One region of the Stenotrophomonas sp. YJH_SMC_120 genome, then DNA from elsewhere that is predicted to be linked to it. Evidence: predicted binding sites of a transcription regulator. Region 1 holds the regulator's gene; each other region holds the start of a gene.

Region 1 (5,962 bases):
GCGTTGAGCTGCTCGGTGTCCTGCGGTGCCTGCTCCAGCGACACCAGCTGTTCGCCCAGGCGATCCAGGATTTCCTGTGCCTCGATGATGAAATCGGCAGTGATGTCGTCGGATACCGCGCTCATGCTTACAGCCCCAGATCCGACAACAGGTCGTCGGCGTCGTTCTGCGAGACCGCGTGGCGGTCCAGTCCCTTCAGTGCCGGCCCGGCCAGTTCCGGGTCGGTGCGATGCTGTTCCGGCGGCAGGCCGAGTGCGCCGAAGCCCTCGTGCACGCGGCGGACGATGCCGACCACGCGACGGATGATCTGCCCGGTCAGGTCCTGGTAGCTCTGGGTCAGGGCGATCTCGGTCAGGTTGTGGCGGATGCGCTCGAGCTGCGCGTCCTGGCCCGGCTGCAGGCCTTCAGCACGCAGCTGTTCGGTCAAGCTGCGGCATTCCTCGGCCAGGTCCAGGGTGCGGTGCGTGGCCTGTTCGGTCATGGCCACCACGTGGTCCAGGCGTGCGCAGGCGTCGTCCAGCTCACCGGCCTCGCTGGGCACGGTCGGCAGCTCACCCAGTGCCTGCCCCAGCTCGCGGGCCAGCCGCGAGAGGCCGCTCATCATCGGCTGCGTACGCAGCGCGACCAGTCCGTCGATGCGCTGCCGCCAGGCGGCCTCGTCACCGGACTCGAGTGCGTCCAGGGCTTCCTGCAGGCGCAGGGCGAGGGCGCTCTTGTCGACCGTGGTATCCATCAGGCGCTGGCCGCCAGGCGTTCGAAGATCTTGCCGAGCTTCTCTTCCAGCGTCTGCGCAGTGAATGGCTTGATGATGTAGCCGTTCACGCCGTTCTGGGCGGCTTCGATGATCTGTTCGCGCTTGGCTTCGGCGGTGACCATCAGCACTGGCAGGGTCTTCAGCTTGGCATCGGCACGGATCGCCTTCAGCAGCTCGATGCCGGTCATCACCGGCATGTTCCAGTCGGTGACCACGAAATCGAACGGCTGGCTCTGCAGCAGCGACAGCGCGGCATGCCCGTCCTCGGCTTCGGCGGTATTGGTGAAGCCCAGATCGCCCAGCAGGTTCTTGACGATCCGACGCATGGTCGAGAAGTCATCGACGATCAGGATGCGCATGTTCTTGTTCAAAGCAGAGTTCCTTTGTTGTTCATTCCGGGCGGCCGGGGGCAGCCGCCTCGGGCATGTTCATTCTTCCAGGCCGGCGTCCGCCGCCTCGAAAATCTTGAGCCGGCCACGCAGGCGCAGCACCGCCTGGCCGTGGATCTGGCAGACCCGCGACTCGCTCACGCCGAGCACCGCGCCGATCTCCTTCAGGTTCAGTTCCTGCTCGTAGTAGAGCGAGAGCACCAGCTGTTCGCGCTCGGGCAGGTGGCCGATGGCCTTGCCCAGCTCGCGGCCGAACTCACCACGCTCCAGTACCTGCTGCGGGGTCGGGCCGCCCTGGGCGACGGTGTCCAGCTCGCCCTGGTCCTCGATGCGCGACTCCAGGCTCAGCACCTGGCCACGTGCGGCGTCCTCCATCAACCGCAGGTATTCGGGCAGCGGCATCTCCATCGCGGCGGCCACCTCGGTGGCGCTGGCGGCGCGGCCGCTGCTCTGTTCCAGGCGGCGGATGGTGGCGGCGGCATCGCGGGCACGGCGGTGCACCGAGCGCGGCACCCAGTCGCCACGGCGGATCTCGTCGATCATCGAACCGCGGATGCGGATCGAGGCATAGGTCTCGAACGAGGCGCCCTGGTCGGCGTCGTAGCTGCGCGACGCTTCGATCAGGCCCATCATGCCGGCCTGGATCAGGTCGTCCACTTCAACGCTGGCCGGCAACCGCGCGGCCAGGTGGTGGGCGATGCGCCGCACCAGGTCCGAATGCTGGGCGATGACCTCGTTGGCCGCCGAGCGCTGGACTTCCCTGTACTGGGCTGCGCCTTTCATGCGGCCACCCCGCGCTGCTTGAGGATGCGCTCGAGGAAGAACTCGACGCCGCCACGCGGTTCGGTCGGCGCCTGCCAGCGTGCGGTGCGACGCGCGATCTCGGTGATCGCCAGCGCGGCCGGGCTGGACGGGTAGGCCTTCACCACCGGCTGCTGGCGCTGCACCGACAGGCGCAGCCAGTCGTCCTGCGGCACGCAGCCCAGGTAGTTCAGCGAGACATCGGCGAGGAACTTCTCGCAGACGCGGGTCAGCTTTTCGTACAGCACGCGGCCCTCGTTGGGGTCGCGCACCATGTTGGCCACTACCTGGATGCGGTCCACGCCGCGTTCGCGCGACAGCACCTTGATCAGCGCGTAGGCGTCGGTGATCGAGGCCGGCTCGTCACAGACCACCACCACGGTGTCCTGCGCGGCCTGGCAGAAGGTCAGCACGCCGTCGGTGATGCCGGCGGCGGTGTCCACCACCATGATGTCCAGTTCGCGTTCCAGGTCGGAGAACACGTTGACCAGGCCGACGTGCTCGGCCGGGGCCAGCTCGGCCATGTGCCGGCGGCCGGACGCGGCCGGCACCACCAGCACGCCGTTCGGGCCTTCGACGATGACGTCGTCCAGCGAGCAGCGGCCGGCGACCAGGTCGGCCAGCGTGAAGGTCGGGTTCAGCCCCAGGATCACGTCGATGTTGGCCAGGCCCAGGTCGGCGTCCAGCAGCAGCGTGCGCTTGCCCATGCCGGCCAGTGCCACCGCCAGGTTGGCGGACACATTCGTCTTGCCCACGCCGCCCTTGCCGCCAGTGACGGCAATGGTGCGCACAGGGCCGAGCGGCTCGCTGCGGGTGGCCGACAGCGGGAAGGTCTTGGTCAGCTTGGCGTACTCACGCGACGGCATGGTTCAACTCCGGGTTGCAGGGCATATCGGCCGCGCGGCGCAAATCTTCAAGGCGAAGTACGAGATTGGCCGCACTGGCCCGGTGCAGGTCCTCCGGAACGTCCTGGCCATCGGTCACCCAGGTGATCGGCAGGGCGTGGTCCACGGCCACTGACAGGGCGTTGCCGAAGCGGCCGGTCTCGTCCAGCTTGCTCAGCACCAGGCCCTGCAGGTTGGCGGCGCCGAAGCGGCGGACCACCTCGTCCATGTCGCCGAAGCTGGTGTTGGCCGGCAGCACCAGCAGGGTGCGTACCTGGCGGGCGGCGCGCAGCCACTGCAGCTGCGCGGCCAGCGCGCGGTCGCGCGGGCCCAGGCCGGCGGTGTCGATCAGCACCAGCTTGTAGTCCTTCAGGCGTTCCAGCAGCTGGTCCAGGTCGGTGCCGCTGTTGGCCTCGTGCACCGCGATGCCGAGCTGGCGGCCGTAGCCGTACAGCTGCTCGCGGGCGCCGATGCGGGTGGTGTCGGTGGTCACCAGGGCCACATCGCGCGGCGCATGCTTCTCGGCGAAGCGCGAGGCCAGCTTGGCGATGGTGGTGGTCTTGCCGGCGCCGGTCGGGCCGACCAGGGCGATCACGCCGCCTTCTTCCAGCGGGTCGACCGGGGCGATCGGCAGCTTGCGCGAGATCAGCCCCAGCATCAGGCCGCGGCCACGATGGGCTTCGGTCTCCAGCGGGATCTGCATGGCCACGTCGCGGGCCAGCCCGGCGTCGAAACCGTACTCGTCCATCAGGTCCAGCGCGGTGGCGCGCACCGGGCTGCCACGCAGGCGCTCGTCGGTGAGGCGGTTCATCTCGCGCTCGATCACCTGGCGCATGCCGGCCACTTCCTGGCGCAGCTGGCGGATCTCGGCGTCGTCCTGGGCAACCACGGTCAGCGTCGGTGCCGGGGCCAGCATGGGGGCCGGGCTGGCTTCGCCGGCGGCTTCGGCCGCTGCCGGTTCGCTGGCGGCGATCCCGGGCTGCGCTTCGGTCACGGCAGCGGTCGGCAGCGGCGGCGGCTGCACTGCCGGGGCCACGCTTTCGTGATGCATGTCGCGCGGCGGGTCGATCTGGAAGCGGGCGCGGTTGGCCGGCACGGTGGCGGCCGGCGCAACGATGGCCTCGGCGAATGGAGCGAAGCTCTGTTCGGGCAGCGCCGGTTCGTTGACGGCGGCGCGCGCCAGGGTGGCGGCGAAGCCAGTGCTGCCACGGGTCGGCACGATCTCGTCTGCGCTGTCCAGGGTGCGGCCGGTGGCCCCAACGGCCGCACGGGCGAGGGCGGCCACGGCCGAGGTGGTGGCGGCGACCGGTTCCGGCGCCGGGGTGCTGCTGCGGCGGCGGGTGACCGCGGCGATCACCGCGTCAGCAGCGGTGCGCGGCTTGGGTGCCGGCGGCGGTGCGACATCACGGCGCGAGGCTTCCAGTGCACGCTGCACGGCGCTCTCGTCGTAGTTGGCCGCGGCGACGATCTCGACGCCTTCCTCGATCCGGCGGTTGGACAGGATCACGGCGTCAGGACCATGTTCCTTGCGCACCAGGTTCATGGCCGAGCGCATGTCGGCGGCGACGAATCGTTTGATTTTCATGCTGTGGTCACGGGACGAAGACGGCGGGGTGGCGGTCGGAGAACTCGGGTGGTCGGTGGTCTGCACGGTGCGGGTTCCCCTTGGTATCTGTCTGTTGCGTTGGTTCGAAGGTGGTGTCTGTTTTCTGGCGCATCGGTGGGCGGCGTCAGCTGATCGTTCCGACCAGCTTCAGGCGCTTGTCCTCCGGCACCTCGCTGTAGGCCAGGACCGACAACGACGGAACGCTGTGGCGGACCAGGCGCGCCAGCGCGGCGCGCACCGGGCCCGGTACCAGCACGACCGCCGGCTCGTTTCGCGCTTCCTGCTTGCTGACACATTCGGCCAGGCTCTGGTGCAGTCGCTCTGCGAGTCCGGGTTCCAGCGCGGCGCCGTTGCCCTGCGTGGACTCCTGCAAGACACGTTCCAATTGCGGGTTGAGGGTGAACACCGGCAGCTCCGCCGACATTCCGGCGATCTCCTGCACGATGAAGCGGCCCAGCGCGGTGCGCACGGCAGCGGTCAGCACCGCCGGGTCCTGGCTGCTGGGCGCGTGTTCGACCAGCGCCTCGGCGATCTTGCGCAGCTGTCGGATCGGGATGCGCTCGACCAGCAGGTTCTGCAGCACGCGCACCACTGCCGACAGCGGCAGCGCCTTCGGCGTCAGATCTTCGACGAGCTTGGGCGCGCTCTTGGCCAGGTTGGCCAGCAGGTGCTGCACTTCCTCGTGGCCGAGCAGTTCCGGCGCATGTTCGCGGATCAGGTGCGAGAGGTGGGTGGCCACCACGGTGGCCGGGTCGACCACGGTGTAGCCCAGCGTTTCAGCCTGGGCACGCTGGTGCGGCTGGATCCAGGTGGCATCCAGGCCGAACGCGGGATCCTTGCCGGCAATGCCCTCCAGGGTGCCCAGCGCGCTGCCCGGGTCCAGCGCCAGTTCGCGGTCGGGGTGGATCTCGGCGGTGGCCACCGGCACGCCGTGCACCAGCACGCGGTAGCCGTTGGCGGGCAGTTCCAGGTTGTCGCGGATATGCACCGACGGGATCAGGAAGCCGACGTCCTGGGTCAGCTTGCGGCGCACGCCCTTGATGCGCGCCATCAGCTCGCCGCCCTGGTTGCTGTCCACCAGCGGGATCAGCCGGTAGCCGACCTCCAGGCCCAGTGGATCGACCGGGCGCAGTTCGTCCCAGCTCAGTTCGGCGGTCGGCGCAGGTGCCGCCGGGCGGCCGAGTGCGTTGAGTGCGGCCGCGTCATTGCCGGCGGCTGCCGGGTCGGTGGCTGCGGCCTTGCCCTTGCGGTAGACCTTCCAGGCGATGAAGCCGAGGATCGCGGCCAGCGTCAGGAAAGCGACGTTGGGCATGCCTGGCACCAGGCCGACCACGCCGATGATGCCGGCAGTGATCGCCAGCGCGCGGTACTGGCCGAACACCTGGCCGGTCATCGCCTGGGCCATGTCCTGCGAGCGCGAGGCGCGGGTCACCAGCATCGCCACCGCGCTGGAGACCAGAAGGGCCGGCAGCTGCGCCACCAGGCCGTCACCGATGGACAGCAGGGTGTAGGTGGCGGCGGCTTCGCC
Region 2 (5,962 bases), on a different contig from region 1:
AGTGCGCGTCAGCAGCTGGAAGCCGGCCATGCCGAAGGCATCGTGCTGATCCCGGCCAACCTGGAGCGCGACATCCTGCGCGGCCACCCGGCCAAGCTGGTGCTGCTCGGCAACGGCGCCTACCTGGGCCGTGCCAGCTGGGTGCTGGGCAGCGTGGCCGATGCACTGGGCGCGTTCGGGCGTGACGCCGTGGTCGGCCAGGCCGCCTTCATGGGCGCGCCACAGGCGCCGCCGGTCACCCTGGTGCAGCGCCCGCTGTACAACACCCAGGAAGGCTATGGCAGCGCCATCGTGCCCGGTGTGGCTGAGCTGATCGTACACCAGACCCTGCTGATGGGCATCGGCGTGCTGCTCGGTGGTCGTCGTCTTGCACTCGGCCGGCGCCTGCGCTTCGACCTCCCGACCCTGGCCGGCATGGCGATGGGCTTCGGCCTGATCGGCCTGTTCGGCCTGTTCTGGTACGCCGGGTTCACCGCCTGGGTGCAGGACTATCCGCGCGGCGGGAACCCACTGGGCCAGCTGCTGGGCGGCACCCTGTTCATCGCCGCTACCGTGGTTTTCGGTCTGTTCGTCGGCAGCTTCTTCCGCACCCGCGAACGCGCCTTCCAGTACATCATCGCCACCTCGATCCCTCTGTTCTTCCTGGCCAACCTGTCGTGGCCGGCAGTGATGACGCCGCAACCGCTGGTCTGGCTGGCGCAGCTGCTGCCTACCACCTCCGGCATCAACCTGATGGTGCGGCTGAACCAGATGGACGCCAGCCTGGCCGACGTCAGCCACGAACTGATCACCCTCACCGTCCTGCTGCTGCTCTACGGCAGCCTCGCCACCTGGCGCCTCCTCGCAAAAAAGGGGACGGAGGGGATTAAGTCGTAAACGGCAAGGTTGGGGGATTGCGACTTAATTCCCTCCGTCCCCTTTTTTCTGCAACGAAGAACGCCGGCGTGGGGCCGGCGTTCGGGTACTGCGGTGTGGAAGGGGAAACGGGGGCCTTCGGCGATCGATCAGCGGTAGACGCGTTCGCAGCGACGTTCAACCACGCGGTCACCGTTCTTCTGCTGCTGGTTGCCTTGGATCTGGCGGCCGGCCGCACCACCGGCCACAGCGCCGGCCACCGTTGCAAGCTTCTTGCCGTTACCGCCGCCCACCTGGTTGCCCAGCAGGCCGCCGATCACTGCGCCGGTAGCGGTACCCGTGATGCGGTTCGGATCGCGCGAGTTGCGCTGCACTTCCACGTTCTTGCAGACCACGCGACTACCGTCGTTGAACTTGCGTCCCTCATCGCGCGGCCCATACGTCTGCGCACCGGCCACCGACGAAGCCGCCAGCAGCGTGCCCAGCACAAGCAATCGGGTCGAGGTCTTCATGGCCATCTCCTGAGTTCCGGTATGGCGCAAGTGTCCTCCTGCGGTTGGCAACCGGAAGTGAAATGCGCGTGTCCGCCGCCTCATCGGCCATCGCGCGTTCAGGAAGAAATCCGAGCCCATCACGATCAGCCAGCGTGATAGGCGCTGTCTTCTTACCGGCATGGCCCTCTGCTAGAACTCTTCCCAACCGCCCGCATTGGCGGCCAGCGTCGGTTCCATCCGCGGCGGCAGCACCGCCGGCCGGCGTACCGGTGCAACCGATGCCGCCACGGCTGCCAGCGCCGGGCGGACCGCTGCGGCGGCGGTCACCGCCCCCGTGCGGAACACCGAAACTGCTTCGGCCAGCAGGTTGGCCTGCTCCTCCATGGAGCGTGCCGCCGCGCTGGCTTCTTCCACCAGCGCCGCATTCTGCTGCGTGGTCTCGTCCATCTGCACCACCGCCTGGTTCACCTGTTCGATACCAGAGCTCTGCTCCTGCGAGGCGGCAGAGATATCTGCCATGATGTCGGTCACGCGCTGCACCGAGGCCACGATCTCGCCCATCGTGGTGCCGGCCTGACGAACCAGCGCCGATCCATCGGCGACCTTGCCGACCGAATCCTCGATCAGGCCCTTGATCTCCTTGGCCGCACCGGCCGAGCGCTGCGCCAGCGTGCGCACCTCACTGGCCACCACCGCAAAGCCCCTCCCCTGCTCGCCGGCACGCGCAGCTTCCACCGCCGCGTTCAAGGCCAGGATGTTGGTCTGGAACGCGATGCCGTCGATGACACTGATGATCTCGGCGATCTTCTTCGACGAGGCTTCGATGGCCGACATGGTGGTGACCACCTGGCCGACCACCTCGCCGCCCTGTGAGGCGACGCCATGCGCACCGATGGCAAGCTGGTTGGCCTGGCGTGCGTGCTCGGCGTTCTGTTTCACGGTGGAGGTCAGTTCCTCCATCGACGCAGCCGTCTCTTCCAGGTTCGCCGCCTGCTGCTCGGTGCGCCGCGACAGATCGGTGTTGCCCGAAGCGATCTCGCCTGCCGCCAGGTTGATGCTGGACGCGCTGGACTGGATACGGCCGACAATCTGCTTGAGCTGATCGACGGTGGCGTTGCAGTCATCACGCATGCGGGCGAACACGCCGTGGAAGTCGCCCTGCATGCGTACAGTGAGGTCACCGCGCGAGATCGCCTGCAGCAGGGTCGACACCTGCACCAGGTTCTCGTCGGTGGTCTGCATCAGGCGATTGAGCCCGGCCACCATGTCGCGGAAATCATAGGCGAAGCGATCTTCATCGCCGCGCAGGCTGAAGTCGCCGGCGGCTGCGGCCGTCGCCAGCCGGCGGATCTCACCGTTGATCGCCGACAGGCTGGTCTTGGTTTCGTCCATGGCCTGGGTGATTGCGGCCTTCTCGCCCGGCAACGGATCCATGTCCACTGACAGATCACCGCGGGCGTAATGCTTCATTACTTCGATCAGCCGGTTCTGCACCTGCACATGCGAGCCGACCAGCGCATTGGTCTCGTGCACCATGCGCCCGTAGTCGCCAGGAAAAGCACTCTCGTCCATGCGATAGCTGAGGCTGCCCGCGTCGTGCTGGCGGGCCAGTTCACCCTGCGCCGCCATCACCGACTGCAACTGCGCCTGCATGCGCTGCATCGACCTGAGCAGCTGCGTCACCTCATCGTTGCCGGACGCGTCGATGCTGTTGTCCAGCCGCCCGTTGGCGATGCCGTCGGCCAGCTTCACCGCACCTTCCAGCGGGCGGGTCAGGCTGCGGGTGATGGCCCACGCGGCCAGCGAGCCCAGTACCAGGCTCAACGCGCCGAACACGATCGACAACGTGCCGGTCCAGGATTCGGTTGAACGGTATTCCTCGCGACTGCGCTCGGTCAGTGTCTCCTGATGCCGCAGCAGGGTCGAGATCGCCTCATTCCATGCGGTGGCCAAGCCGTGCTCGGCGAGCAGTTCCTTGGCCGCGCCGTCGAAATCACCGGCCTTCATGCGCTCGTGCAGATGCTGGGTGGAGGCGTCGGTGGCCTTGCGTGCCGCGTCGATTTTCGCCACCAGGGCATCACCAGTGGCGTCGCGTGGAATCTTGATGTACTTGGCCCAGATACCGTCGTAGGTCTGCGACAGCTCCTGCGCCTTCTGATAATCCTTGTCGAAATCCTCACCGCGCTTGATCACCATCAGCCGGCGATGCATCAGCACCGCGTTGTTGGTATCCAGCATGTCGTTCAACAGCCGCATCTTCACCATGTTGACGTCCACCACTTTCTCGAACTGGGCGGACTTCAGGTGGTTTCCGTACAGCACGAGGCCAACGATGGCCACGATGAACAGCAGCAGCAAACCGAACCCGGCACCCAGCCGGGATCCCACTCGAAGGTTGCGTAAGGCGAGCATCTCAATTCCCTTGATCATGGCCGTATGAAGGGTGACGGCGCAGCGGAGGGAAACTTTACGGGACTTTATATATGGACCGATCCAAATATATGGAACTGTGCAGGCAGTCAGAAAATGCAGCGACCAATAATGGCGCCACATCATTACCGAATGCCACTGACACGCCAGCGCCCGATGAAAATTACACAAATTGACACCATAATCACGCCTACCCCATCCAAGGCGGCCCGGATTATCTGCGCCGGACACAACCGTCGCCCGGGCGGGCTACAGTCTGCAGATGACACGGATCCCACACATCGAAGGCGCGTCCATCAACGACATCATGGCCAACGAAGACTGGCAGCTGGGCGCAAGCCTGGACGCGCTTGATGACCCGCTGCACGGCAGCTACGGCGCGCTCGCCGGTCATGCCGCCACCACGATGGTGTGGCGTGACATCGCCCACGGCCGCGAGGCACTGGGCCGCGAGACCACGCGCGCCTGGCTGCGGTCCAAACTCGATCAGGACGGCAGGTTCAACGGTCCGGTCATCCAGCCTCAGTTGACGGCACTGTCGATTGGCCAGGGACAGGCCTACTTCGAGATCGTCATGGAGATCTTCGGCAGCCATCCGCAGATCACCCTGGTGCCAGGCTGAGCACTCTGCAGCAACCAGCCCCCATCAGCTCAAAGCTTGGCCAGGGCCTCGCCCAGACGGCGTGGGAACGCCACTTCGCTGGCCAAGTGCCATGCGCGTGCATTGGCGCCCAGCCGGGTCCACTCGGCCTCATCCATCGCCAGCGCACGCTCGACGGCCTGTTCCAGCGCCTTCTCATCCACATGCCAGGTTCTGGACAGATGGCAGGGCTCGCCCTCGTGCGCGGCGACCAGGATACCGCGGCTGTCGTCGATCATCTGGTTCATCGGCGCGCCGTCGCAGGTGATCACCACCGCGCCGCAGCTCATCGCTTCCACCAGGTAATGGCCCCAGCCTTCGGTCTGCGACAGGCACAGGTGAAACGCATGTTCGTTCTGCAGGCGCTGCACCTCCTGGTCGGGCAGCCGCTCGCGGACGATCCGCAGGTTCGCGGCCCCGCCCTCATCTTCGTCCGAAGGGCCGCCGCGCAGGATGGTCAGCAAGGGCCACTCAGGGTGCCGCTTCCAGACATTGACGAGTGCAGCCGTCCCCTTCATGCGACTGGTACCGGCCGCATGCAGGAAGCTGCGCGGTCTGCGCGGCACCGCTGGGTCGTAGCGGTCACGGCTGCAGAAACCGACTTCCAGCGCGCGCATGCCCAGTGCGTTGAAGATGCGCGTGGCTTCTTCGGTCTTGGTCAACAACGCATCGAACCGCGGCAGGATCCGCAGGCTGCGTGCGGACACCCATTCCGGATTCGGAATCAACAGATTGACCTCGGCCAGTCCAAAGCTTGCCGGCCGGACATGCTCCAGCGAGATGTTGATGTCGAACCGGGCCGGCGTGCGCCCCAAGCTGAGCCACGAGGCCAGCAGCCTGCGCAGGCGCATCCCGCGCAGTTTCCAGGCACCACCATTGCGCACCGCGTCCAGACGGCTGACCGTCACCGTGTGCCCGAGCTGCTGCAATGAGCGCTCGATCACCTGGATGTCATGGGACAGGCCACGCTGGTTGTCGGCGGCCAGTAGATGGATATGCGCCATCAGGACGGACTCCCTGGCCGATGCAGGTTACGCGCCGGCAAGGCGGTCGCCATCATGAAGCCCAGCACCAGGTAGAAATAGAACGAATGCGGCATCGCCCGGTAGAACACGTTGTCCGTGAACGCCGAAAGCGCATAGACGATGACCACGGCAAGTCCGGCGATGGCGATCGTCGCGGTGATGTCGTCGGCGTGGCCGAGGCGCCGCACGAAATGAATGCCGGGCAGGATGAAGACCAGCAGCATGATCAGCAGCAACGGCACGCCACCGGTCACCGCCGCTTCCAGGTACTCGTTATGCGGGTGGTTGTAGCGGAAGATCGACTCGGATACCTCGCCGCGGGCGATGCCCTCACGTGCATAGGTACCGAACTGGTTCAGGCCCACCCCCGCCACGGGATGCTCGGCGAAGGCGTCGACCGCCACGCCCCACATGGCGATGCGCTCGCGGACCGAGCCGACCTCCTTTTCCTGGTTGAAGCCGGAGATCTCGCCACTGACCTCACCGAAGCGCTGGATCACCTCGTGGTTCAGCACCGA
Region 3 (5,962 bases), on a different contig from region 1:
ACGGTCTCGATCAGCAGGAGTGCGATCAGGGCGATGGCCATCGGTCTTCCATGAACGGGATCGGTGGATCATGCCACAACGATTTCGCCACCCCGGTAGATCCACGTCATGCGTGGATGTTGCGGCGAGGGCCAGGCGTCACACCGGCGGATGAAAGCCGTCCACGCACGGCGTGGATCTACTTCAGCGCTTCCCCGTCCAACCCCAGGTCCCAGGCCAGTCCCAGCAGCGCCTCGTCCGCCCGCGACGGGGCAGAGCGCGCATCCGCCAGCTGCTGCAGCTCGCGGATCTCCTCGCGTGCCACATCCTCCAGCTGTTGCAGCTGCTCACGCACGCTCGCGTTGCGCGGGCGCTCGGTGTCGGTGAGGGCGGGCAGGGCGCGGATCAGGGTCATGGTGCGCGTACAGGATGCATCCAATGGCGGGTTACAGGCAAAGGCCCCGGACGAACCGGGGCCTTGCGGGCTGCCGGCGAGGGCAGCGGACATCAGGATCAGAACAGCTCGACGGTGCCGGCGCCCATGCTCTGCTGGGCAACCGGCTTGTGCGGCGGGCGTTCCCATTCGCTGCGCAGTTCGCGCAGGCGGTTGCCGGTGCGCTGCAGGGCGGTGGCGATCTCTTCGTCGAACACGCCGCCATTGCGGTGCAGCAGTTCCTGCAGCGCCACCGCTTCACGGTTGATCGCGGTCAGGCGGTCCAGGTGGGTGTGCACGCCGCCCAGCGCCTGGGTGGCGATGTCTTCGAACTGCAGGGCGCGCACGGCCTCGGCCACGCTGCCATCGATCGCACGGGCGCACTCGGACACTTCACGCATGCCGTCGCCGAGCGAGGCATTGATCTGCGCGACATTGTCGAGCATTGCCGCCGCTTCCTGGCGTGCTTCGCGGGAGCGGTCCATGTCACGCGAGGCCATGTGCGAAACCGTCTCGCGCACCTTGGCGATGGCGTCCTTGGAGCTGTGCGCCAGCTTGCGGATCTGCTCGTTGAAGGTGGTCGAGCGCTCGGACAGGTTGCGCACTTCGTCGGCGACCACCGCGAAGCCTCGGCCGGCTTCACCGGCACGCGCGGCTTCGATGGCGGCGTTCAGCGCCAGCAGGTTGGTCTGGTCGGCGATCGACTTGACGTCTTCCAGCAGCGCGAAGATGCCATCCAGGTGCTGCGCCATCTGGTCGATGTGCTGCACGGTGGTGCTGCTCTGGCCGCTGACCTGTTCCAGTGCTTCCACCAGCTGCTCCATGCGGTGGCTGGCGTGCTGGGCGAAACGGGCAACGTCGAGGCCGGCATTGCCTTCATCACCGGCGCGGTCGACGATGCGCGACAGGGCCTGGCTCTGCTGGCGCGACTTGCGGTTCATCGCATCGAAGCTGCCACCGAGGCTGGAGACGGCCTGGCGGATCAGGTCACGGGCGCGTTCCACTTCGCCGCGCGAACCCTCAATCTCGTTGCCGACGAAGTTGCGCAGTTCGGTCAGCAGCTGGTCCTGCTCACGCAGGACACGGGCATGTTCCGGGGAACGGTGCGCCTGGGCGCGGGTGGTCCACCACGCAAAGCCGAGCCAGCTCAGCGTCATCGTGGTCAGGATCGCCCAGCGCAGGGCGGCCGGCCATTCGAAACCGATGGCGAAGGGGAGCAGCAGGGTCAGAGCCAGGGGGGCGGCCAGACGGATGAAAATGCGTGAGTACATGGACGTTCTCGGGAGGTGCACGGAGGATGTATCGGCCGTACCCCCTTTCTCTTTAACGTCGATGTGCCTCGAAGTGCATTCTGAATGCGCCGGTTTTCCGGCGCCTTGGCGGCTTCGGGGTCAGAGTCCTTTCCGTGCCGGAAAGGGATCCGACCCCGCACCCTCAGGCCAGCTGCCGGTCCACGGCCTCGATCATCGCCTTGCGGCTGAACAGGAAGTCCCAGTAGCTGCCGCCCAGCTGCCGCCACAGCACCGCAGCGCGCACCGCGGCCAGCAGCAGGGCACGGATTTCGGCCACCACGCCAGCCTGGCCCAGGTAGTGTGGGTTGCCCTGCACCATGACCCGCGGCTTGAGGTGGCTGATGGTGTCGGCGTAAAGGCCTCCCAGATTGGCCAGCACGTCCGGGTGGCCGCTGTCGCCCAGTTCGGTGGCCTGGCGCTGGGCGCGCTCGATGCCGGAGGCGACCTTGTTCACGGTGGCGCCATCCTGAACGAAGCGGCGCTCCAGCTGCAGCACCGACAGGGCCAGCTTGGGCAGGATCGGGTCCTGGCCCTGGCTGCGGAAGTAGTTGTGCAGCAGGCGCAGGCCGGACTTCAGTGCATGGCGGTCACCGAACACCTCCTGCGGCGAGGACGCATCGACACGGAACACGCTGTCCACGGCGGTGCGCACGGCGGCGGCGTCGGAATGGCCGGTATCGGCGATGCGGCGTACCTGCTGCAGGGCCTGGGCAATGCCGGCCAGGGCCAGGACGCGGTCGTCGACAGTGAAACTCATGCAGCGATTACCTCAAAAGGGGAAGGGGTGGTGCGCAGGCGCTGTTCCACCGGCGCATCGGTGGCGGCGATCACCGCGCCACCCAGGCACACGTCACCGTCATACAGCACCAGCGATTGACCGGGGGTAACGGCGCGCTGCGGGCGCGCGAAGGTGACCAGCACGCTGCCATCGTCCAGCACCTGGACCGTACACGGCTCATCGGGCTGGCGGTAGCGGGTCTGGGCGGTGCATTCGAAGCGCCGTGCCGGCGGCGAACCGGCGATCCAGTGCGCGGTTTCCGAACGCAGGCGCTCGGACAGCATCCACTTGCTGTCGCGGTCCTGGTCCACGTACAGCACGTTGCTGGCCACATCCTTGCCGACCACGTACCACGGCGCGGCCGGGCGTCCACGCACGCCGCCGATGTTCAGGCCCTCGCGTTGGCCCAGGGTGAAATAGAACACGCCCGGATGTTCGGCGATCACGCTGCCGTCGGCCGGGTCGAGGATCTGGCCGGGCCTGGCCGGCAGGTAGCGGCCAAGGAACTCGCGGAAGTCACGCTCGCCGATGAAGCAGATGCCGGTGGAGTCCTTCTTGGCGTGGGTCGGCAGGCTGACGTCACGCGCGATCCGCCGCAGGTCGGTCTTTTCCAGGTCGCCGATCGGGAACAGGGTGGCCGCCAGCTGCTCCTGGCCCAGCTGGTGCAGGAAGTAGCTCTGGTCCTTGGAACGGTCGGCGCCGCGCAGCAGCAGCCACTGGTGGCCGCGCTGGGTCACCCGTGCATAGTGCCCGGTGGCGATGCGTTCGGCGCCCAGCTCGCGGGCGGCATCCAGGAAGTGCTTGAACTTCACTTCGCGGTTGCACAGCACGTCCGGATTCGGGGTGCGCCCGGCGGCGTACTCGGCCAGGAAGTGCTCGAACACGCCCTGCCAGTACTCGCTGGAGAAATCGCGGAAGTGGAACGGGATGCCGAGCAGGCCGCAGACGGCCACCGCATCGCGGCGGTCGTCCTCGGCGCGGCAGTCACCGCTGCCGTCGTCGGCCCAGTTCTGCATGAACAGGCCGGCCACGGCTTCGCCCTGCTGTACCAGGCGCCAGGCGGCGACCGAAGAGTCGACACCTCCGGAGACGCCCACCATCACGCGCGGCGTGCTCATGCGACCTCCCGGACCAGCGAAAGCGGATGGCGCTGGCCACCCAGGTAATCAGCCACCACCTGCCAGACCAGCGGGCTGCGCTGGCGCTCGCCGGCGGCCTGCAGTTCGGCCGGGGTCAGCCACAGCGCGCGGTCGATGCCGGTGTCCAGTGGCTGCGCCGGGTCGTGCGAGACCGGGCGCGCCGCGTAGCAGAATCGCAGGAAGGCGGTGCCGTCGCCGGCAGTCCACTGGTAGCAGCCGATGAAATGGGTCAGCTGCACCGTCCAGCCGGTTTCCTCGCGGGTCTCGCGCAGGGCTGCCTCGGCCAGGCTTTCGCCCGGCTCGAGGTGGCCGGCCGGCTGGTTCAGCACCTGCCGGCCATCGATGGTCTCTTCAACCAGCAACACGCGGCCGCCGTCGACCACCACCGTGGCGACGGTGGCGTGCGGTGCCCAGCGCGGGTCCGGCGTGGCGTTCAACTCAGAACTCGTCCTTCTTGGTCAGTTCCAGCTCCATGGCGTCGGCGGTGCGGATGGCCGCATCGATGGCGTCGCTGAGCTGCTCGGCAGTGGCATCGGCGTCGATCTTGACCACGAACATGGCGGTGGTGTCCTGCTTTACCCAGCCGCCCATCTTGGCATCCTGCGAATCTTCCAGCAGGCGGTTGGCCACGGCCACCGGGAACTGCTTGGTCTTGGCGTTGTAGGCCGGGGACCAGATCTCGCGGATGTTGTGGGTACCGAAATCTTCCACCGACGAACGCACGTAGACCATCTGGGTGCGGTCACCCTCGACGTCGAAGACCATGCGGTAGTCGCCGTCCTCATCGACTTCGTAGGTGTAGCCCAGCTTGTCCAGATGGCGGGCCACGGCCTTGTCGGCGTCTGCGGCGGCAGCGGAGCCGGTGGCAGCCAGAGCGATCAGGAAGGCGGGGAGAAGGGTCCTTTTCATGAAGATCCTGTGAAACAGTGTTGAGAGAGGGTGCAATTGTGACGGTGGGCGTGCGTGCCGTCCAATCTGCGGCAGGCCGACGCAGGCGCGCCCGAGCCTCTATAATGGCCCGATGCCCCATGAGTCTTCCCCCGATTCCCAGCACGAGCACGGCGTCGCCGTAGAGGCCGCGCGCCCGGAAGTGGCGCCGCCGCCGTTCTACCAGGTGATGCTGCTCAATGATGACTACACCCCGATGGATTTCGTGGTGGATGTGCTGCAGCAGTTCTTCAGCATGGACCTGGACAAGGCCACGCAGGTGATGCTGCACGTCCATACCCGCGGCCGCGGCGTGTGCGGGGTGTTCACCCGCGAAGTGGCCGAGACCAAGGTCGCCCAGGTCAACGAGTACTCGCGGATGAACCAGCACCCGCTGCTGTGCACGATGGAAAAGGCCTGACCAGCTGCCGATTCTCGTCCGGGCACATCGATCCCGGATGGGTGTGCCCACCAAGGTGGGCACCTACCAAGGCAGAAGCCCGTATCGATCATGGGTGGCGCGTGCCCACCAGGGTGGGCGCCTACGGGGTGGGTTTCACGCTTCCGCCAGCGCCTCCAGGGCCATCCGGGCGACTGTCTCGTCGATATCGGCCGGGTCGCCGTCATCCCTGAACCACACTGCCGACAGCGCAGTGCTGGCCGCGATCCAGCGCAGCAGGCGCGTGCGTTCCAGTTCGGCCAGCGCACAGACCTGCTCAAGGCGGATCGCAAACCGCTCGGGTCGCGTCGCAACGTGGATGCCCGGACCACAGAGGTCCGGGTTGCTGAACATCGTCGTGTAATCGAACGCACGGTCCCCCAGCAGTCGCTTCGGGTCGATCGCCAACCAGCCGCGCGGGCCGAAATCCAGCACATTGTCATGATGCAGGTCGCCGTGCAGCGGCCGGATCTCCTGTTCGTCACGCAGCAGCCCCTCCGCCAGTGATCTGCACTGTTCCAGCAGTGGCGGCAGCACAGCCCTTGGCTGCAGCAGGTCGGCGAACCATGTACGCAGGCAGACCAGTTCCGCTGGCGGCGCCCTCCGTGGCCGGTGCAGCCGCTGCAGGACCTGGCACAGGATCGCGGTGCAGGCGTCATCGTCGCCCTCGATCGAGCGTTGCCGCAGCGAGTCACCGCGGGCACGCTCGATCAGGATCGCAGGCCCCTCGTGGGCCAGCAGGCGGGCGGCGCCATCGCCGTTCCACCAGCGTAGCAGGCGATGGCTGTTCTGCTCCTCGGTCTCGCTGCTGATCTTCAGCATCGCTGGCTCGCCCGCAGCGGTCAGCACCGGCCAGAGCCGGGCGTGGGGCGTACGGATGGCCGGGCCATCACGCCGCAATCGCCAGCGGCTCAGGTAGGGTTCGCTCATGCTGGGTGGGCTGTCCTGGAGTGAATGAAGATCAAGCGATCTGTA
Region 4 (5,962 bases), on a different contig from region 1:
CCAGCGGAAGATGCGGCCCCTGGTGTCGGCAGTCAGGCCGATCTGGGTGTAGCCGGCCTGGATCTTGTCCTTGTAGTCGTTATGGAAGTACGTCAACGAGGCCTGCCAGCCGCTCTGCGGTGCCCACTCGATGCCGAGTTCCTTGTTCAGGCTGGTTTCCGCCTTCAGGTCCGCATTGCCGCGCATGTAGCAGCCGGCGCCAAGGCTCGGCAGTGCATTCGGGCAGCCATTGCCACGGGTGTAATACAGATAGTCCGGATTCGACTGGTACAGGTTCGGCGCCTTGAACGCCCGGGCGATGCCGCCCTTCACCACCCAGTCGCCGTTGATGCGGAACTGCGCGTTGAGGCTGGGGCTGGTGTTGTTGCCGAACTGGCTGTGGTGGTCGAAGCGCAGGCCCGGGGTAACGATCCAGCGCTCACCCAGGTAGATGTTGTCTTCGACGAACACGGCGGTGGTCTGCGCATCGGCCTTGCCCCGCGCACGATCGGCCGACAGCCCCGGGATGCCGCCGCCGCTGCTGCTGGACTGGCTCATCGAGTACGGGTCGGTCAGGCGGCTGTCCAGGTATTCAAAGCCAAGCGTCCAGATGTTCTCGGCACCACCCAGCGTGGTCGGGAAGCTCACTTCGCCGTCCAGCTGGTAGTTGCGCAGTCGCGAGGTCGACCAGTCGGTGCCGTTGAAGCTGCCTTCCGGGCCACCGGCCAGGCCTTCGTTGATGCGTGAGTTGTTCACCGCCTCCACCGCAGCTGTCACCCGCGAGGTCACGTCGCCCCAGCGGCCACGATGGGTGATCGCGCCGGTGTTGCGGTACATGCGGTTGGTCTCCGCTTCGCCCTCGGCCAGTGCCGCCAGGTCAACGCCGGTCGAGGTACCGGTGGTGCTGACCGCGCGATCACCAGCGTAGACGTTGCCCTGGCGGCTGGTGCCGGCTTCGAACTCCACCACCTGGTTGGCGGTCACGTCCCAGCGCAGCAGCGCGTTGACATCGCGGTTCTTGACACCCTCGCGGCCGGCCGGCGGCACCGCGTTGGGGTTGGTAGCGTACTGGCGGTTGAGCTCCAGCGAGTCCGCGTCGGTCTTGTTGAGATTGCCGTACAGGCGGAACGACAGGGTGTCGGTCATCGGCCCACTCAGCTGCAGGCCGACGCGTTCGCTGCCACCTTCGGCGCTGTGTTCGGGCACCAGCCCATACAGGTCCACCGCACCGGTCAGGTCGCCGGTCGGGCGCTTGGTGATGATGTTGACCACGCCGCCGGAGGCACCGGAGCCATAGCGTGCCGCCGCCGGGCCGCGCAGCACTTCGATGCGCTCGATCATTTCCGCCGGCACCCAGTTGGTGTCACCGCGGGTATTGCGCTCGCCGCTGCGCCCCATGCGCACGGCATCGCGTGCGCCGATGCGCTTGCCATCGACCAGGATCAGGGTGTTTTCCGGGCCCATGCCACGCAGGTCGATCTGGCGGTTGTTGCCGTACTGGCCCGAGGCGCTGTTGCCGGTCAGGTTGACGCCCGGCATGGTCCGCAACAGCTCGGCGATGTCGTTGGCTGGCGGGCGCCGGGCGATATCCTCGGCGGTGATGGTCGAGGTACCCAGTGCCTGGCGCGCGATCTGCGAGGCGGTGACGTGCACCGTGTCGATATCGGTGGCGTCGGTTTCGGCCTGGGCGGTCAGGGCGCTGCCGGCCAGCAGAGCGGCAACGGCAAGCGCCAGCGGGCGCGGCGAATGGACAACGGCAGGAGACATGATCAGGACCTTCTGGCAGGGCTGCGGGGCCTCTGGCAAAGGGCTTGAGGCAACGACGAGGGGGGAGGCGGAGCCGTCCTGCAGGCACCTGCAGCCCGCTCCGTGCGCGCATTCTCCCATCAATGCGAGTGATTCTCAAATGCGTTCACTCATTGCCGCAGCGGCGTCGATGTGCTTTGCGCACCGTGCAAGCCTGCACCGCGCGTAAACTGGCCGGCTACCCCGCCATCAACCGTATGCCGCCGCGGCCGATACCCGTGGTTTGCCGTACGCAGTCAGAGATCGACGTGGAACCACCCCAACTGGACGATGCCAGCCAGCCGCTGGCCGAGGCCTGGCAGCAATGCCTGCTACAGGCCGGCCCTGCCGCCACCGCGCTGCTCAAGGCCGCTGCCTCCGATGCCCCACCCGCGCTGGCCCAGCGCTTTTACGAAGTGCTGCTGCAGGACGGGCGCGCACGCCGCTTCCTGTCCCACGACCAGGTCAAGCAGCGCCTGCAGCCGGCCATGCAGCGCTGGCTGGTACAGCTGCTGACCACCGACGCCGCTGGCATCGCCACCACGGTCGCCTCGCAGCGGGTGATCGGCGACGTACACGCACGGGTCGGCATCCCGGTCGACCTGGTCACCCGCGGTGCGCGCGTGCTCAAGCACGAGCTGTTCGTGCGCCTGCGCGACGACGCGCCCGACAGCGCGACCGCGTTCGCCGCCATCGCCTGCCTCAGCGCGATCATGGACATCGCCATGGAAGGCATGACCCTGGCCTACACCCATGCGCGCGAGCGCTCCACCCGTGCCGACGCCGCCTACCGGCTGTTCTCGCTGGTACAGAACGTCGGTACCGAACGCGAGCGCCAGCGCGCATTGCTGCTGGACTGGGAGAACGCCCTGCTCTACGCCCTCGCCGGCCACGTGCAGGCCAGCGACAACGCCAGCCTGGCCACCTCGGAGTTCGGCCTGTGGTTCACCCACAAGGGCATCCCCAGCTTCGGCGAAAGCAGCGAAACGCAGCAGGTGGGCCAGTTGATGGCCCGCATTGACGGCCACCTGCAGCGCGCCAGTGGCGATGCTCCGGCGCAGCGACTGGCGGTGCTGCCGGCCATCCGCGAGGACCTGGCCGCCATCCGCACCCTGATGACGCTGCTGTTCGAGCGCATCGGCGAACTGGATGCCGGCAGCGACGCGCTGACCAACCTGCTCAACCGTCGCTTCCTGCCCACCGTGCTGCGCCGGGAAATCGAGCTGGCCACGCGCAACCGCACACCGTTCTCGCTGCTGCTGCTCGACCTGGATCATTTCAAGGCAATCAACGACGGCCATGGCCACGATGCCGGCGACCGTGCGTTGCAGCACGTGGCCGGCCTGCTCGGCCAGCTCACGCGTGGCAGCGACTACCTGTTCCGCTATGGCGGCGAAGAATTCGTGGTGGTGCTGGTGGCGGCCAGCGAATCACAGGCGACCGTGATCGCCGAGAGCCTGCGCCGGCAGATCGCGCAGTCGCCGGTGGCATTGGCCAACGGCCAGGTGCTGGAGCTGACCGCCAGCATCGGCGTGGCCGGCCATGACGGCCACCCGGACTACGAACGGCTGATGGCACGTGCCGACGCGGCGATGTACGAGGCCAAGCGCAGCGGCCGCAACCGCGTGGTGGTCGCCAGAGCGGACCTGCAGGAAGCCCCGGGGCGGCGTGCACTGCAGCGATGACGGCAGGACAGGTAGAGTCGACCGCTGGTCGACTATCGCGCGCAGCGCGGGATTTTTCGCCGTCGGAACGAAGAGCAGTCGACTCTACCGGTTCGCGCGCCAGCCGATGCATTGAACGCCCCCACCCGCCACGCTGCCCACCACAGCAGCGCCAGCAACGCGATGCCAGCCCCCAGCAGGCACACAGTGGGCCAGCCATGCCGCACCTGCGTCCAGGGCCCCGCCGCCGCTCCCGCACCGCTGCCCACCGCATAGAACAGCATGTACAACGCCACCAGGCGCCCATGCTGTTCTGCCGGTGCACGCAGCAACGATGCCTGGTTCGAGACATGCAGTGCCTGGCCGCCCAGGTCGAGCACGACCACACCCAGCAACAGCAAGGACAGCGAATGCGGCAGGCCCAGCAGCGGCCACCACGCGACCAGCATCAACAACAGCGCGCCGAGGCTGACCCGATGCGCGAAACCACGGTCCATCCAGTGTCCGACCCGCGCCGCCATCAGCGCACCGACCACGCCGGCCAGGCCGAGCGCGCCGATGGTTGCGGTCGACCAGTGCAGCGGCGGTGCCGACAGCGGCAAGGGTGCCGCCGCCCAGAACACATTGAGGCCGGCAAACAGCAGCAATGCCAGCGGCCCGCGCTCGCGCAGCGTTCGATCGCGGCGCAGCATGCCCAGCATCGAGCCCAGCAGCTCGCGCCAGCGTGGAGGGACCGACGGCACCGGTACTGCGGGCAGGCGCCGCCACAGCAGCGCCGCCAACGCTGCCATCACCACCGCTGACAGCAGGTAGACCCTCTGCCAGCCAAAGGCCGCCGCCACCGTACCGGACACCACGCGCGCCAGCAGCAGGCCGATGAACACGCCGCCCTGCACCACACCGACCACGCGACCGCGCTGCTCGGGCCGTGCCAGCATGGCGGTATAGGCAATCAGGCCCTGGGTCAGCGCGGTGCCCAGCAGGCCTGCCAGCAGCATGCCCGACAACAGCCAGCTCGCCGTGCGTGACGCCGCCAGCCACAACAGGGCCAGCACCAGCGCGATCAACTGCAGCCGCAGCAGGCGTCGCCGGTCGCCGCGGTCCGCCAGCGGCAGCAGGCCAAGCAACGCCAGCACGCTGCCGGCCTGGGTGGCAGCCAGCACTGCGGCGGCCACGGCCCGGTCCATCGCAAAGGCGCGTGCAAGCTGATCCAGCAGCGGCTGCGCGTAGTAGACGTTGGCGACGCTGGCGCCGGCGGCAGCCGCAAGCAGGACCAGCAGCGGGCGGGGAAGCGATGTGGCACTCATCATATGGTTGCAATTTGAAACCAGATGCAGGCTATCGCCATTGGTTTTAAACTGCAACCACATTCGGAGATACCCAGCATGCACGCCGACAGCCCCTGCCCTGTAGCCCGCAGTGCCGACCTGCTCGGTGACCGCTGGGCATTGCTGGTGATCCGCGACGCCTTCGACGGCATCACCCGCTTCGGTGATTTCCAGCGCAGCCTCGGCGCGGCGCGCAACATCCTCAGCGACCGCCTGCGCCGGCTGGTCGAGGCCGGCATCCTGCAGCTGCAGCCAGCCTCCGATGGATCGGCCTACCAAGAGTACGTGCTCACCGCCGCAGGCCTGGAACTGTTCCCGCTGCTGGTCGCACTGCGCCAGTGGGGGGAGCGCCATCGCTTCGGTGCAGGCGAAGCCCATTCGCAGCTGATCGAATTGGCGACGCGGCGGCCGCTGCCCTACATGCAGCCGCGCGGGCGCGATGGCCAGCCGCTTCAGCCCACTGCCACCCGCGTGCGCAAGCTCAAGGACGACGGGCGCGACACCTGATCCGCCCATTCGCGCACACCGACGGACGCCCGCGCCGGTTAGCATCGGATCTTTCCGCCGCTGGATGCCGCCGATGTCGCGCTGTCGCCCTTCCCTGCTGACCGCCCTGCTGTTGCCGCTGCTGGCCTGCGCCACAGCAACCACGCAGGCCCGTGAGGTTGCCGCGCCCGCCGACCACGTGCAGGCCGATGGCCCCTATGTGTTCCGCCAGGGCAACCAGCTGCAGGCCAGTTGGATCTGCGACGACAAGGTCGAGTCGCACACACTTGCCACGCAGGCCGCAGGCGCCGACATCGCCCCGCGTTGTGGCTACGAACACAGCGTGCACGTGGCCGCCCCGAATGCGCCTTCGGTCTCCGTGCTGCCGGCCGTGCCGCGCATCGTGGCGCTGTCCGACATCCACGGCCAGTACGGGCTGCTGGTGCGCCTGCTGCGTGCCCACCAGGTCATCGACGCACAGGACCGCTGGGCGCTGGGCAAGGACACCCTGGTCATCGCCGGCGATGTGTTCGACCGCGGCCCGCAGGTAACCGAAGCCTTCTGGCTGCTGTATGGCCTGCAGCAGCAGGCGGCCGCCGCCGGCGGCGCGGTGCACTTCGTGCTCGGCAACCACGAGACCATGGTGCTGTACGACGACCTGCGCTACGTCAACCCGAAATACCTGCGCAGCGCCCAGCTGCTCGGTCGCAGCTACCCGCA

The links. The regulator FliA, encoded in region 1, starts transcription of late flagellar genes. The targets are predictions, from matches to a motif close to TAAAGTTTNNCNNNCNNNGGCCGATAA.
Region 2: AC5P60_RS02365 (methyl-accepting chemotaxis protein) is a predicted target of FliA. The motif match lies at 3,793-3,819, and genes of this name have one in related genera.
Region 3: AC5P60_RS04165 (methyl-accepting chemotaxis protein) is a predicted target of FliA. The motif match lies at 1,712-1,738, and genes of this name have one in related genera.
Region 4: AC5P60_RS02245 (GGDEF domain-containing protein) is a predicted target of FliA. The motif match lies at 1,975-2,001, and genes of this name have one in related genera.

The regions. Positions count from the first base shown of each region.
Region 1 is NZ_JCAFRY010000028.1:24,688-30,649, reverse strand. It holds gene AC5P60_RS20295 (chemotaxis protein CheA) at 1-125, opposite strand, end outside; gene AC5P60_RS20290 (protein phosphatase CheZ) at 128-733, opposite strand; gene cheY (chemotaxis response regulator CheY) at 733-1,125, opposite strand; gene AC5P60_RS20280 (RNA polymerase sigma factor FliA) at 1,183-1,926, opposite strand; gene AC5P60_RS20275 (MinD/ParA family ATP-binding protein) at 1,923-2,810, opposite strand; gene flhF (flagellar biosynthesis GTPase FlhF) at 2,797-4,413, opposite strand; gene flhA (flagellar biosynthesis protein FlhA) at 4,559-5,962, opposite strand, start outside.
Region 2 is NZ_JCAFRY010000001.1:460,672-466,633, forward strand. It holds gene AC5P60_RS02355 (ABC transporter permease) at 1-876, shown strand, start outside; gene AC5P60_RS02360 (glycine zipper 2TM domain-containing protein) at 1,005-1,373, opposite strand; gene AC5P60_RS02365 (methyl-accepting chemotaxis protein) at 1,539-3,761, opposite strand; gene AC5P60_RS02370 (barstar family protein) at 4,042-4,401, shown strand; gene AC5P60_RS02375 (glycosyltransferase) at 4,431-5,423, opposite strand; gene AC5P60_RS02380 (O-antigen ligase family protein) at 5,423-5,962, opposite strand, start outside.
Region 3 is NZ_JCAFRY010000002.1:25,094-31,055, forward strand. It holds gene AC5P60_RS04155 (hypothetical protein) at 1-41, opposite strand, end outside; gene AC5P60_RS04160 (hypothetical protein) at 179-394, opposite strand; gene AC5P60_RS04165 (methyl-accepting chemotaxis protein) at 493-1,683, opposite strand; gene hflD (high frequency lysogenization protein HflD) at 1,847-2,461, opposite strand; gene mnmA (tRNA 2-thiouridine(34) synthase MnmA) at 2,458-3,600, opposite strand; gene AC5P60_RS04180 (NUDIX hydrolase) at 3,597-4,058, opposite strand; gene AC5P60_RS04185 (hypothetical protein) at 4,060-4,530, opposite strand; gene clpS (ATP-dependent Clp protease adapter ClpS) at 4,643-4,969, shown strand; gene AC5P60_RS04195 (APH(6) family putative aminoglycoside O-phosphotransferase) at 5,105-5,917, opposite strand.
Region 4 is NZ_JCAFRY010000001.1:437,667-443,628, forward strand. It holds gene AC5P60_RS02240 (TonB-dependent siderophore receptor) at 1-1,746, opposite strand, end outside; gene AC5P60_RS02245 (GGDEF domain-containing protein) at 2,034-3,449, shown strand; gene AC5P60_RS02250 (MFS transporter) at 3,482-4,738, opposite strand; gene AC5P60_RS02255 (winged helix-turn-helix transcriptional regulator) at 4,814-5,263, shown strand; gene AC5P60_RS02260 (metallophosphoesterase) at 5,337-5,962, shown strand, end outside.